2 regions of the Agrobacterium sp. DKPNP3 genome follow, and region 2 is predicted to be linked to the other one. Evidence: riboswitches for the same ligand, from Rfam matches in the RefSeq annotation. Region 2 holds a riboswitch; the other holds the start of a gene.
What was found. Region 2 has a riboswitch for thiamine pyrophosphate ahead of thiC (phosphomethylpyrimidine synthase ThiC). Riboswitches for the same ligand answer to the same signal wherever they lie in the genome.
Positions count from the first base shown of each region.

Region 1: it holds a riboswitch for thiamine pyrophosphate, as region 2 does, so the genes downstream of both, thiM (hydroxyethylthiazole kinase) here and thiC (phosphomethylpyrimidine synthase ThiC) in region 2, are expected to answer to the same signal.

Region 1 covers NZ_JBQYSN010000013.1:29,997-36,600, reverse strand. The annotation lists gene ACUTJJ_RS06030 (CoA transferase) at 1-1,213, shown strand, start outside; gene ACUTJJ_RS06025 (SDR family NAD(P)-dependent oxidoreductase) at 1,210-1,980, shown strand; TPP riboswitch at 2,261-2,357, shown strand; gene thiM (hydroxyethylthiazole kinase) at 2,408-3,208, shown strand; gene thiE (thiamine phosphate synthase) at 3,205-3,840, shown strand; partial or broken gene ACUTJJ_RS06010 (bifunctional hydroxymethylpyrimidine kinase/phosphomethylpyrimidine kinase) at 3,888-4,086, shown strand; gene ACUTJJ_RS06005 (3-oxoacyl-ACP reductase) at 4,110-4,874, shown strand; gene ACUTJJ_RS06000 (alpha/beta fold hydrolase) at 4,981-5,673, opposite strand; gene ACUTJJ_RS05995 (LysR family transcriptional regulator) at 5,942-6,604, shown strand, end outside.
Region 2 covers NZ_JBQYSN010000005.1:80,434-87,037, reverse strand. The annotation lists gene thiC (phosphomethylpyrimidine synthase ThiC) at 1-1,213, opposite strand, end outside; TPP riboswitch at 1,309-1,420, opposite strand; gene ACUTJJ_RS02815 (acyl carrier protein) at 1,602-1,853, shown strand; gene ACUTJJ_RS02810 (acyl-CoA dehydrogenase family protein) at 1,853-3,034, shown strand; gene ACUTJJ_RS02805 (amino acid--[acyl-carrier-protein] ligase) at 3,039-3,947, shown strand; gene ACUTJJ_RS02800 (DUF1839 family protein) at 3,954-4,937, shown strand; gene ACUTJJ_RS02795 (beta-mannosidase) at 4,934-6,604, shown strand, end outside.

The DNA.
Region 1 (6,604 bases), on a different contig from region 2:
GACGGTCGGGATCGACCGGCGACTTGCGTCCTATTGGTTTCTGACATCCCTCCGCCCGCAGGATTGGTCATTGCCACCGCAATGGGACCCGATCGCTGGTGATTATCAGGCCGCTGACGGCTGGATCCGGCTGCACACGAATGCGCCCCACCACCGCGACGTCGTCCTGTCCGTTCTCGGAACACCTATCGATAAAAGCTCAGTCGAGCAGGCTGTGGAGAAATGGAACGCGGCCGATCTTGAGGCCGCGATCGTCGAACGTGGTGGGTGTGCAGCATCAATGCGTACACAACAGGCATGGGCTGAACACCCGCAAGGGCTAGCCGTGAACGCCGAGCCACTGATACACCTTGCGTGGACAACTGCCGCCACCCCAGCGCACTGGACCCCGATGGCGGAACGCCCACTTCAGGGCATCCGCGTGCTTGATCTGACACGCATCCTCGCCGGTCCTGTTGCAACACGCTTCCTGGCAGCCTTTGGTGCCGATGTTTTGCGGATCGATCCCTTTGGATGGGAGGAGCCCGGGACGGTCCCAGAAGTTGTCCTTGGCAAACGCTGCGCGCGACTTGACCTGAAGACCGCAGAAGGGCGCGACCGACTTTCCCATTTGATCGCCGGGGCCGACGTGATCGTCCATGGCTACCGACCGGGGGCGCTGGCAGACCTCGGCTTCGATCCGGCACAGCGTCGGGCAATCAATCCCAACTTGATCGACGTCTGCCTTGACGCCTATGGCTGGACAGGTCCGTGGAAAGGACGACGCGGCTTCGACAGTCTCATTCAGATGAGTACCGGGATCGCCGATACTGGCATGCGTTTGATGGGTCGTGATCGCCCGACGCCGTTGCCCGGACAATCCATCGACCACGGGACAGGTTACTTGATGGCCGCCGCGGTAGTTCGAGGCCTGACCGAAAGACTGCGCACCGGGCGCGTCCTCGAAGCCCGCGCATCGCTGGCACGCACCGCACAATTGCTGGTGTCCGCTGGCCACCAATCCGCCGATACGACGGCGTTCTTGCCAGAACAGCAGGAAGACTTGTCGGATGCAATCGAGCGCACCGGTTGGGGACCGGCGCGGCGTTTGCGACCGCCTGCTGCAATTGATGGCGTCACAATGGGCTGGGATCTTCCCGCCCCGAAACTGGGATCATCGCCGCCGGTCTGGCTGAACACCAAATCGACCTCATCCACGGAGCTTACATCATGACCAAAACAGTTGTTATCAGCGGCGGCGGCAGCGGTATCGGTTTGGCGACGGCGCGATATTTTGCGGAACGCGGTGCGCAAGTGGCCATCATTGGCCGAAGGAAGTCCGTTTTGGAGGATGCCGCAGCTGCAATTGCGCGCGAGTTTCCGCAGGCACCGAATGTCTTGGTGATTGCGGGTGATCTTGGAAACGCGCCGGAGGTTGAGGCCATTAAAGCTGATCTATCGGACCGGCTTACGACCCTTGACGTGCTGGTCAACGCTGCGGGCGGTCACGTGCTGCGTCAATTTCCGGCTGAAACCTATGCTGACGGATTGGCGGGTGTGGCCCGCCGCTGGAACGACAATTTCCGCAACAACACGCTTGCCGCTGTCCTTCTCACAGAAGCTCTTTTGCCACAATTGCGGTCTCCGGGAGGACGCATCATTCTCCTGAGCTCGATCGCGGCCTATCGCGGCTCAGGAAATGGCTGCTACGGTGGTGCCAAGGCAGCCCTGCATCCTTACTGTTTCGATCTTGCCAAGTCGCTGGGCGGCAAAGGCATCACGGTCAACGCAATTGCGCCCGGCTATGTGTCCGAGACGGGCTTCTTTGGTACAGCTCTGTCTGATGCGCTGCATCAGGCCAAGATTGCCGAAACGATGAACGGCCGGGCCGGCATCCCCGCAGATATCGCTCATACGATTGGGTGGCTTGCCTCTGCTGAGGCTGCACATATCACTGGGCAGATCATTCAGGTCAACGGGGGCGCAGAGCGTGGACGCTAGCCTCGGTTTTCCACGACACATGAAGTCAACGCACTTAAATGCACAGCCTTGCACACAAGGATATGCTCGCTAACCTTGCAAAGAAATAGCGCAGGATTTTTCCTGAGGAGATCTAACCCGATCCTATTTATAGCTTCCTCGCTGGGAAATCCGAGTCGTCGGAATCATACTTCAATCATGAAGAAGCAACATAAACCAGCTTGCAATAACTCGCTGAGTCCCAGCCGGGCTGGCTGCTTTTTAAAGTGACAATCGTTCGGTTCTCTGCAACAACGAACACATTGAGAGACAGGGGCGTTCGTCGAAAGGCGGGCTGAGAAGTACCCTTGGAACCTGAACCAGATAATGCTGGCGGAGGGAGTCGCTCGGGATCTTCGCAGGCTTTTGCGTTCCGCTCCCGCGTCTTGCTCCGTTCGAAAGGAGCAACATGCAGCAGACCTCGCCCGGAAGCCTACTGACGGCGCTACGCGCCGATCCGCCGCTCGTCCAGAACATCACCAATTTCGTGGCAATGAACATCGCCGCCAATGTGCTGCTCGCCGCCGGGGCTTCTCCCGCCATGGTCCATGCCGAGGAAGAAGCGAGCGAGTTCGCAGGCATCGCCCGCGCATTGACTATCAACATCGGCACGCTGTCAGCAGGCTGGATGAAAGGCATGCGCAGCGCCGCAGATGCCGCCAACCGTGCTGGAAAGCCCTGGGTGCTCGATCCTGTGGCGCACTATGCGACGAGTTTCCGACGCCAGGCGGTCGATGCGCTACTGGCCCATCGCCCGACTATCATTCGCGGCAACGCTTCCGAGATCATTGCCTTGGCCGGTGGCACCAGTCGCGGGCAAGGCGTCGATAGCCGCGATCCGGTAGAGCAAGCGCAGTCCTCTGCCCGCATCCTCGCGAAAGCACACGGGGCGGTCGTCGCTGCCACTGGCGAGATCGATTTCGTTACCGATGGCGAGCGGGCCTTCGTTGTCGAAGGTGGGTCGCGTTTCATGCCTGCAGTCACGGCGCTGGGATGCTCACTCACCTGCCTCGTTGGTGCTTTAGCGGCGGTTTTCCCGACCGATCCGCTTGTGTCCTCTGTCGCGGCGCTCACCATCTTCGCAGTGGCAGGCGAAAACGCGGCGCGCCAAGCGGATGGCCCGGGCTCCTTTGCGTGGCGTTTCCTTGACGCGCTTTCCGCCCTTGATGGCCCGACGCTCGACAGACAGGCAAGGATTCGTGCGGCATGAAAAGCTTCGACCTCTCGCTCTATCTCGTTCTCGATCCTGATCTCTGCGCCGAAGTCGGCATGGTAGAGACGGCCCGCGCCGCGGTAGCCGGTGGCGCAACGATCGTGCAATTGCGCGACAAGCACGCCGACACGGCGGCGATAATCGAAACCGGCCACGCGCTGAAGGCAGCGCTGGCGGGCACCGGCGCATTACTCATAGTTAACGATGACGTCGAGGCGGCGATCACTATCCGCGCCGACGGTCTGCACATCGGTCAGGAGGACATGGATGCGCGCAGAGCCCGCAGACTGATCGGCCCTTCCATGATCCTTGGCCTCTCCGTCGAGACGGAAACGCTGTCTGCCGCAGTGGACGTCGATCTCGTCGACTACGCCGGCATCGGTCCTGTCTTCGGAACGCCGACCAAGCCTGATCACAAGCAGCCAATCGGCTTAGACGGATTGGCCAGGTTAATTTCAATATGCCCGGTCCCGTCGGTGGCGATCGGAGGCCTGAAAGCCGGGCATGTTGATGAGGTGTTTAGAGCGGGCGCCCAAGGGCTTGCAGTCGTTTCGGCCATATGTGGCAGGCCGGATCCACGCGCAGAGGCTGCGCTTATCGCGGAACGAATCAGAAAGGTCAAAGGGTGATATGCGACATTCTTTCGATCGCCGGCTCTGACCCATCCAGCACGGTCTGGTTCGAGGCAGCGAGAGTTCAGGCAGTTAATACGCGCGTCACTGGCTGCACCCTCTCCAGCGCGCTCGCCGTCGAACTCGCCAACGGGGGGGCAACTCAGCCAAGCGATGGCGGCTGCCAAAGCCTATGTCGCCAAGGTGGGTACGCTCCACATCGGTTCCGGCCATAGGCCGAGGCAACATTTTCATGCGCTATAGCGCAATCAGGAAGGATGAAAGGCATGACACTTGATATCAGTAAGCAGACGGTCATCGTAACCGGCGCCGGACGTGGCCTTGGCGCGGCGATTGCCGAAGCTCTCGCACGTGAAGGCGCAAAAGTGGCTATCAATTATCGCACCAGCCGAATGGAAGCCGAAGCGCTGGCGGACCGTCTCGGCGATCGAACACGCGCCTTCCAGGCCGATATTCGGGATACAGACGCCGTCAACCGATTGGTTGCCGAGGTGACTGATGGGTTCGGTGCACCAACAACGGTCGTGCACAATGCACTGACCGATTTCAGCTTCAATGGAGATGCGCGGCCTAAGCTCAGCGATCTCTTATGGCAGGACATGGCGGGGCAACTCGATACCGCCCTAAAGGGCGCGCTTAACCTGATACAGGCGGTGCGAGCCGGCATGGCAGCATCTGGCTTTGGTCGAATCGTGACGATTGGCACGAACTTATTCCAGAATCCTGTTGTCCCCTACCACGATTACACCGCCGCTAAAGCCGCGCTCCTTTCGCTCACCCGCACCGCCGCGGCCGAACTCGGGCCAGACGGTATCACAGTAAACATGGTCTCTGGTGGTCTGCTTCGGACGACAACAGCGAGCAGTGCGACTCCAGAGGAAGTGTTCGACCTGGTCGCAGCCAGCACGCCGCTGCGCCGTGTTACCACGCCGGAAGAGGCGGCAGATGCCGTGCTATTTTTTGTCAGTCCGTGGGGGAGGGCCGTGACGGGCCAAAACCTCATTGTCGATGGTGGCCTTGTGTTCGGCTGAAGCAAGGCAAAGGGCCAGCGGAGCAAAAGTCGACCGCGGACCGGCGATAGCAATCGAGTTACGGGCGGTTAGCACTGGCACCCAAATTTGAAATTACGCATGTTTTTTAGTGCGATAATTTGGAAAGCCACTCCAAGATAGTTGCTGTCAGCAACCTCGGAGCTTCCAGTGGCACCATGTGGCCCGCTCCCTCGATGACGGCAAGCGTGGACCCTGGTATTCCTCGGTGAAGCTCGATTGCTTCCGCTCTTGATCGGAGTCTATCCTGCTCACCAGCGATTACGAGGCAAGGACATTTTAGCTTTGCTAGTTCGCCGCGCTCATCATGTCGGACGAGAAGCGACTGCCGCTCAAAGGCAGCATAACCGATGCGCCGGCTCATTGCTTGGATCAATGAGACAAGGTCATCGCGACCTGTATTATCGGGATGCAGCGACGAGTTTATCGCTGCTCTGCTTAGGCCTTTAAAGGTCTCAGGTGCGTTATGCTGCGTAATAGGTTCTTTTCGATTTACTCGCAGGTCGCCATCCCCGCGTGACGAGGTTGCGATCAAAATCAACGCCTTCACGCGCTCTGGAACCTGCCGCGCGATTTCGCGGGCGATGTAGCCTCCCAGCGAAAAACCAATCAAAATGAACTCAGAAGGGGTACTCGCTATGGCGCGCCGCGCCATGGCAGCGATGGAATTATCTTGAGTAAGATCCGCATGAACAATGGGGCCGTAGGGGGCTAGATCTGGCTCAACCTCGCGCCAAAGTGCGGCGTCCAGCATGTAACCTGGGATCATCAGTAGTGCCATTTTCGCATCTCCCAACCGCACCTTTAAGAGTATATTCTGGTCGAGTTCGTTCCGCGTCGGGACACTGCCCGTTTTTCCGCGAACGGAACCGTAATCAACGCAGCCAGCTATCTTTTGCCCCGCGAACAGGCAAAAATCCTCGGTCGTTCCAGCCGTTCGTTGATGGTTCCAAACGCAGCGGCATTAACGCTTTTCGAGGTTCCGGCGCCTATAGCAAATATTACAATATTTCGATAGATACTACATCCAACTTCAGGGAATCGGGTAGATGGTGCCTCAATTCGACATCGAAGCGTTGCGTATGATGATCATGGGCATCGAGTTGGGCAGTTTTGCGCGTGCTGCAGTTCAACTCGGCCGTTCACAGTCCGCTGTCAGCATGCAACTCAAACGCCTGGAAGATCAGGCTGGCCATCCGCTGTTTCAACGGAAGGGTCGCGGTCTCGCGCCAACCGAGGCAGGCGAAACACTTCTCGAGTATGCACGGCGGATCGTTGCTATGCACGATGAGGCAGCGGCGGCTTTGGGTGCGTCGGTAGCACCTCCAACAATACGGCTTGGCTTGCCGCAAGATTTTTTTGAAGATGTCATGCCCGCTACCCTTACGGCATTTGCCAATAACCGCCCAAATTCCCATGTCGCAGTTCGTGCGGGTCGAAATTACGCACTCGAGGAAGAGGTGAAGGCAGGTCAACTGGACGTTGCTATTGCCTTCTGCGAAGCACGTCGCCCTGCGACTGGAGAACTTTTGGCAACAATGCCGATATTCTGGTTAGCCAAAGATGAGAACATCGACGTTATTAGAGGTCCGCGAGGCGATTTGCCTCTTGTCCTCTACGAACATCCCTGCCTGTTTCGACAAGCTGCACTTCGCGCGTTAGAGGACGCAAGGATCAAGTGGCGCCTTTCATTGACGACCCCAAGCTTGGCT
Region 2 (6,604 bases):
AATCCTTGGCCCAGGCGACCTGCGTCAACTCGCCCAGCGTTTCCAGCTCGGCGAACTGCGCAGCGTCATTGGCGTCGGCGATCGAGCCGGGACGCAGGCCATCGCCCAGTGAGAAGGAGACATCGTAAGCCCGGCAGATGTCGCAAATCTCCTCGAAATGCTCATAGAGGAAGCTTTCCTTGTGGTGATGCAGACACCACTTGGCCATGATAGAGCCGCCGCGCGAAACGATGCCGGTGACACGGTTAACGGTCAGCGGAATGTAGTGCAGCCGCACGCCGGCATGGATGGTGAAGTAATCCACGCCCTGCTCCGCCTGCTCGATCAGCGTATCGCGGAACACCTCCCAGGTGAGATCCTCGGCAATGCCGTTGACCTTCTCCAGCGCCTGATAAAGCGGCACGGTTCCGATCGGCACCGGCGAATTGCGGATGATCCATTCGCGGATATTGTGAATGTTGCGGCCAGTCGACAGGTCCATGACGGTATCCGCACCCCAGCGGATTGCCCACACCATCTTCTCAACCTCTTCCGCCATGGAGGAGGTGACGGCGGAATTGCCGATATTGGCGTTGATCTTGACGAGAAAATTGCGGCCGATGATCATCGGCTCAAGTTCCGGGTGATTGATGTTGGCAGGGATAATGGCACGGCCGGCCGCCACTTCCTGACGCACGAATTCCGCCGTGACATAATCAGGAATATGCGCGCCGAAACTCTCGCCGTCACGAGCGAGCTTCTCCTTCGCTGCCTCACGCCCGAGATTTTCGCGAATGGCGATGAATTCCATTTCCGGCGTGATAATGCCGGCCCTGGCATAGGCAAGTTGCGTCACCGCCTTGCCCTCGGTCGCTCTCAGCGGCCGATGACGCACGGCAAATTCAGGCGTCAGGCGCTCGCCAGTAGCAAAACCGTTGTCCTCCGGCTTGACGTGCCTTCCCTCATAAGCCTCGACATCGCCGCGGGCGACGATCCACTCGTGACGCAGACGCGGCAGACCCTTTTCGATCAGGACAGGATGGGAGGGATCGGTATAGGGACCCGAGGAATCATAGACAGTGACCGGCGGTTCGCCGGCCGTCGGGTGCGCGGCGATTTCGCGCATCGGCACGCGGATTTGCGGATGCAAAATGCCCGGCTTGTGGATTTTCGTGGAAGCGGCATGCGGCCCGGTTGTGACGGAGAGAGGGATGGTCTTGGCAGCGATATTCATCTTGAGGCTCCAAAGTTTGACAGTGGAGACCCAGTTCGAGCCGGAATGATGGAAAATACCTGGGTGCCGACACGAAACGCCATGCGCCCGCCCGCCTTCAGGTCTTTGCACCGTCCCTACGCCAGTATGAACTGGATCAGGTTCAACGGGTCACTGCGCATGAAAGCAGAATCTCAGCCCCTTGACGGGACACCCCTGGTGAATGGCGACAGGAAAAAACACCCCCGGCCTTTTGTCAAGACCACGATCCGCGCTTGGCAAAGATGCCCAAATGGCGCATTCTTCCGTTAGTTGCAATTAACCTATTGGCTTAGGCGAATATTATCGTTTGCGTCGTAACGATAAGCACAAACCATCCTGATGTGAGATTCATGGGAGATACGTCTGAATGAACGCGACTATACGTGAAATACTGGCGAAATTCGGCCAGCTTCCAAGCCCCGTCGATACGATTGCAGATGACGCCGATCTTTACGCGGCTGGCCTTTCTTCCTTTGCTTCCGTGCAATTGATGCTGGGAATAGAAGAGGCATTCGACATCGAGTTTCCGGATAACCTGCTGAACCGCAAGTCATTTGCCAGCATCAAGGCCATTGAAGACACCGTTAAGCTCATTCTGGATGGTAAAGAGGCAGCCTGATGAACGTGACCGTCGCGCCGCAGGATAACACGCTGTCCGCGCGCGCGGGCCGTGTCGCAATCGTAGCCGCCAAGCATGCGGATGACGTCGATGTTGCCGGTCGGTTTCCACAGGAAGCCATCGACGCATTGCGTGCAGAGCGCTTGCTCGGCATCCAGATACCCTCTCCTCTCGGCGGCGAAGGCGCGAGCCTTCAGGAGATCGCCAATATCTGCGCCCGGCTCGGCCAGGCCTGTTCAGCGACGGCGATGATCTTCGCCATGCACCACATCAAACTTTCCAGTCTTGTGGAACACGGGGTGGACAGCGCCTGGCACACCGGCTTCATGCGCCGGGTGGCCGGTGAGCAACTGCTGCTCGCCTCGGCCACCACTGAAGGCGGCATCGGCGGCAACCTGCGCAATTCGATCTGCGCGATTGAAGTCGAAGGCGACAGCTGCCAGCTGGAAAAGGATGCGACCGTTATCTCCTATGGCAGCAATGCCGACGCGATCCTCATCACCTCGCGCGCCCACAAGGATGCAGCGCCCGCCGATCAGGTGATGACCGTCTTCCTGAAAAACCAGTACACGCTCGAAAAGACCCACACCTGGGATACGCTCGGCATGCGCGGCACCTGTTCGGACGGCTTCCTGTTTCGCGGGCAAGCGCCGGCAGCGCAGATTTTCCCGAAGCCCTTCGCGGAAATCGCTGCACAATCCATGCTTGCAAGTTCGCATCTGCTGTGGAGCGCCGTCTGGTACGGTATTGCCTCCGACGCGGTGCTGCGCGCCCAGTCCTTCGTCAGGGCCGCAGCCCGCAAGTCGCCCGGCACCGCCCCTCCCGGCGCTATTCGCCTTGCGGAGGTTTCCAGCAAGCTGCAGGTGGTGAAGTCCAACGTCATCGCTGGCGTCAAGGCCTATGAGGACACCAAGAGCGACCCGGAAAAGCTGATGTCCATGGCTTTTGCCGTCGCCATGAACAACGTGAAAATCTGCTCTTCGGAAACCATTCTTGAAATCATCGATCACGCCATGCTGGTCTGCGGCATCATGGGCTACAAGAACGGCACGCCCTATAGCCTTGGCCGACACCTGCGCGACGCGCATTCCGCACGCCTGATGATTTCCAATGACCGGATTCTCGGCAATTCCGCCAACCTCCTGCTGGTTCACAAGCAGGACACGAGCCTTTTGGGATAAGACCATGGACATGCAAACATCGTTCCTCGATCGACTGTTCGAAGAAGGCCTGCTGATTGAAACGGGTGTGGATGGTCTTTATGGCCGCAGTGGCCAGTTTGAGGACGTCATTGCCGCATTCGAGCGGCTGATCGACCGAACCGGTGGTGCCGACGGTGCCGAGGCCATCCGTTTTCCGCCCGGCATCAACCGCGCTTACTTCGAAAAAAGCGGTTACATGAAGAGCTTCCCGCAGCTTGCCGGCACGGTCCATTCCTTCTGCGGCTGCGAACTGGATCATGTCAGCCTGCTGAAAACCATGGATGAGGGAGGCGATTGGACCAAGGACCAGAAAGCAACCGACATCGTGCTGACGCCAGCAGCCTGCTATCCGCTTTACCCGACAATCGCCAAGCGCGGCGCGCTTCCCGCCGGCGGCGGTCTCTATGACATCCAGTCCTATTGCTTCCGCCACGAGCCCTCCAGAGACCCCGCGCGCCAGCAGCTTTTCCGCATGCGCGAATATGTTTGCATGGGCACCGAGGCGAACGTCACCGAATTCCGCCAGACCTGGATGGATCGCGGCGTGGAGATGATGAAAGCGGTCGGCCTTGAGGTCACCATCGATATTGCCAACGATCCCTTCTTCGGCCGCGCCGGCAAGATGCTCGCCAACAACCAGCGCGACCAGAACCTGAAATTCGAACTGCTGATCCCCGTGACATCAACGACCAACCCGACGGCCTGCATGAGCTTCAATTACCATCAGGATGCCTTCGGCCAGAAATGGGGCCTCAATCTCGCAAACGGCGAGGTCGCGCATACTGCCTGCGTCGGCTTCGGGCTTGAGCGCATCGCGCTTGCACTGTTTGCCCATCACGGCCTGGACGTGAAGGCATGGCCTGCGCCTGTCCGGGAAACGCTCTGGGGCTGATCATTCATGCGGCAGATTTTTCCCGGTCTCGATCCAAAAAACTATGTGCAGCATCCACTCCATTCCTCCGAGAGAATGTGGCCGGAGACCAATTGCTACATCGATTTGTGGATCGAGGTGCTGGCCTCGAAGGGCTTGGCCCCGGAAGCCATGTTCGGGTTCACCCTGACGCAGGATTTCGAAGGCGACCAGTTCACCTTTTTCAAGGTGCCGTTGGAGGATCTGGAGGCGCTTTATGGCGTCCGCGCCACCGAGCTTGCGATCTTCGACACAGTGGAAAACCACATCGAGGCGCAACTGGAACGCGGCCGCATCTGCCTCATCGAGATGGACAGCTTCTACATGCCCGACACCCATGGAGTGGGCTACCGGAAAGAACACGGCAAGACCACCATCGCCATCAACCGGCTTGATCTCGACAAGCGGGAGCTGGACTATTTCCACAATGCCGGCTTCTTCCACCTCTCTGGCGAAGACTTCGACGGGTTGTTCCAGCATCATCTCACGGAGACGGACCCGCCCTTCCTGCCCTATACGGAATTTGCCAAATTCGCGGACAATAATCCTTCGCCGGCGCATAGTCGAAAGACTGCCCAACGGCTGCTGAATTTTCATTTCACAAGGCGGCCCTCGACCAATCCGGTAAGGGCATTCGCAAAGGTATTTCCGACCCAGGTTGAAAAGGTCGCCGACCGGCCTTTCGGTTTTTTCCACAAATATGCCTTCAACACGCTGCGCCAGCTTGGCGCCAATTTCGAATTGTTGGCAAGCCATCTCGAGTGGCTGGATAAGGACGACTATGCAGCAGCGAGGGACCACGCCCTGCGCATAGCCGAAGTCGCCAAGACCGTGCAGTTCCAGCTCGCGCGCGCCGTCACGCGCCGCAAGTTCGATGCGCTGGCTTCAGTGCTCGATCCGGCCGCCGATGCCTGGGATGGCCTGATGGAATGCCTTGGCAAAAAACTGACCGATGCCAGCGAGGCAGCGTGAGGATTTACCTGCCGGGCGAAAGCGAAGAGCTGCTGAGCGAGGGCTGGACGCTGACGCTGACATCGGCCGATGCCTTTGAGACCCCATCCGATATTCCCGCCTCGATCGAAGGCCTTCATGTCTCCGTTCCAGGGACCGTGGCGCAAGCCTTGGAAACGGCCGGAAAATTCGACCGCCTTGCTCCACATCCCCTCAATGACAGGGATGCCTGGTATCGGCTGACGATGATTTCAGGCGCCCGTGAACGGGCCACCCTGCGCTTCGATGGTCTTTCCACCATCGCTGAAATCTTCCTGAACGGTGAGTTGATTGCCGCTGGCCAAAGCATGTTCGAAAGGCTGGAAGTGCCCGTCGAACTGACAGGCGCCGACGAGCTTGCGATCTGCTTCCGGGCGCTTGCCCCACGGCTCGAGAAAACCGGTCCCCGCGCCCGCTGGCGGCCGCAGATGATGAATAGCCAAGGGTTGCGGCTGGTCCGCACCACCGCGCTGGGTTACATGCCTGGCTGGTGCCCGGAAATCCACGCCGCCGGTCCGTGGCGGCCCATCAGCCTGATACGGCAGAACGCCGTACTCTCATCGCTCCAGTCTTCGCTCCAGGGCGATGGAACGGGAATTATCCGCATCACACTGCAAACGCAACGCCCGATAGAAACGGCAAAGCTCGTCTGCGCCGGTTGCAGCGTCGATCTCTCTGCGGACGAAAGCGGCAAACTTTCGGGGGAACTGCGGCTGCCAGAGGTCGAACGTTGGTGGCCGCACACTCACACCCAACCGGCTTTGCATGACGTTATTGTCGAGCTGGATGGCGCACAACATCATCTCGGCCGAACCGGTTTCCGGCAGATCGAAGTCGATCGGGGCGAAGACGGCAATGGTTTTGGCCTGAAGGTGAACGGTCAACCCATCTTCTGCCGAGGCGCGGTCTGGACGACGGCCGATATTGTACGCCTCCCCGGCACGAAGCAGGATTACGAGCCCTGGCTCAGGAAAGCAGCCGAGGCAGGCATGAACATGATCCGCATCGGCGGAACCATGGCCTATGAGACGCCGGAATTTTTTGCGCTTTGCGACGAACTCGGCATCATGGTCTGGCAGGATGCGATGCTCGCCAATTTCGACTATCCGGCAAAAGACGAGAGCCTGCGCCAGCATATCGTCACGGAAATCGCGCAGTTCCTGGAAGCCACCGCACTTTCCCCATCGCTTGCCGTTTTCTGCGGCGGCAGTGAAATATATCAGCAGGGCGCGATGCTCGGCCTGCCGGAACAGATATGGAAGGGAATGCTGACCGAGGACGTGCTGCCAAGCCTCCTCGCAGAAAAACGGCCGGACGCAGCCTATGTTGCAAACTCGCCCTCCGGCGGTGCATTGCCTTTCTTCCCCAATGCGGGCGTTGGCCACTATTACGGCGTCGGCGCATATTGCCGGCCGCTGGAAGATGCCCGCCGGGCAAATCTGCGCTTTGCCGGCGAATGTCTCGCCTTCTCCAACATCCCTGAACAGCAGACGTTGGACAGATATCTTCCCGGCGTCGCCGTGCATGATCCACGGTGGAAGGCCCGCACACCGCGCGACCGTGGCGCCTCCTGGGATTTCGAGGATGTCCGCGATCACTATCTGAAGCTGCTTTATGACGTTGAACCTGATGTCCTGCGCCGCGAAGAC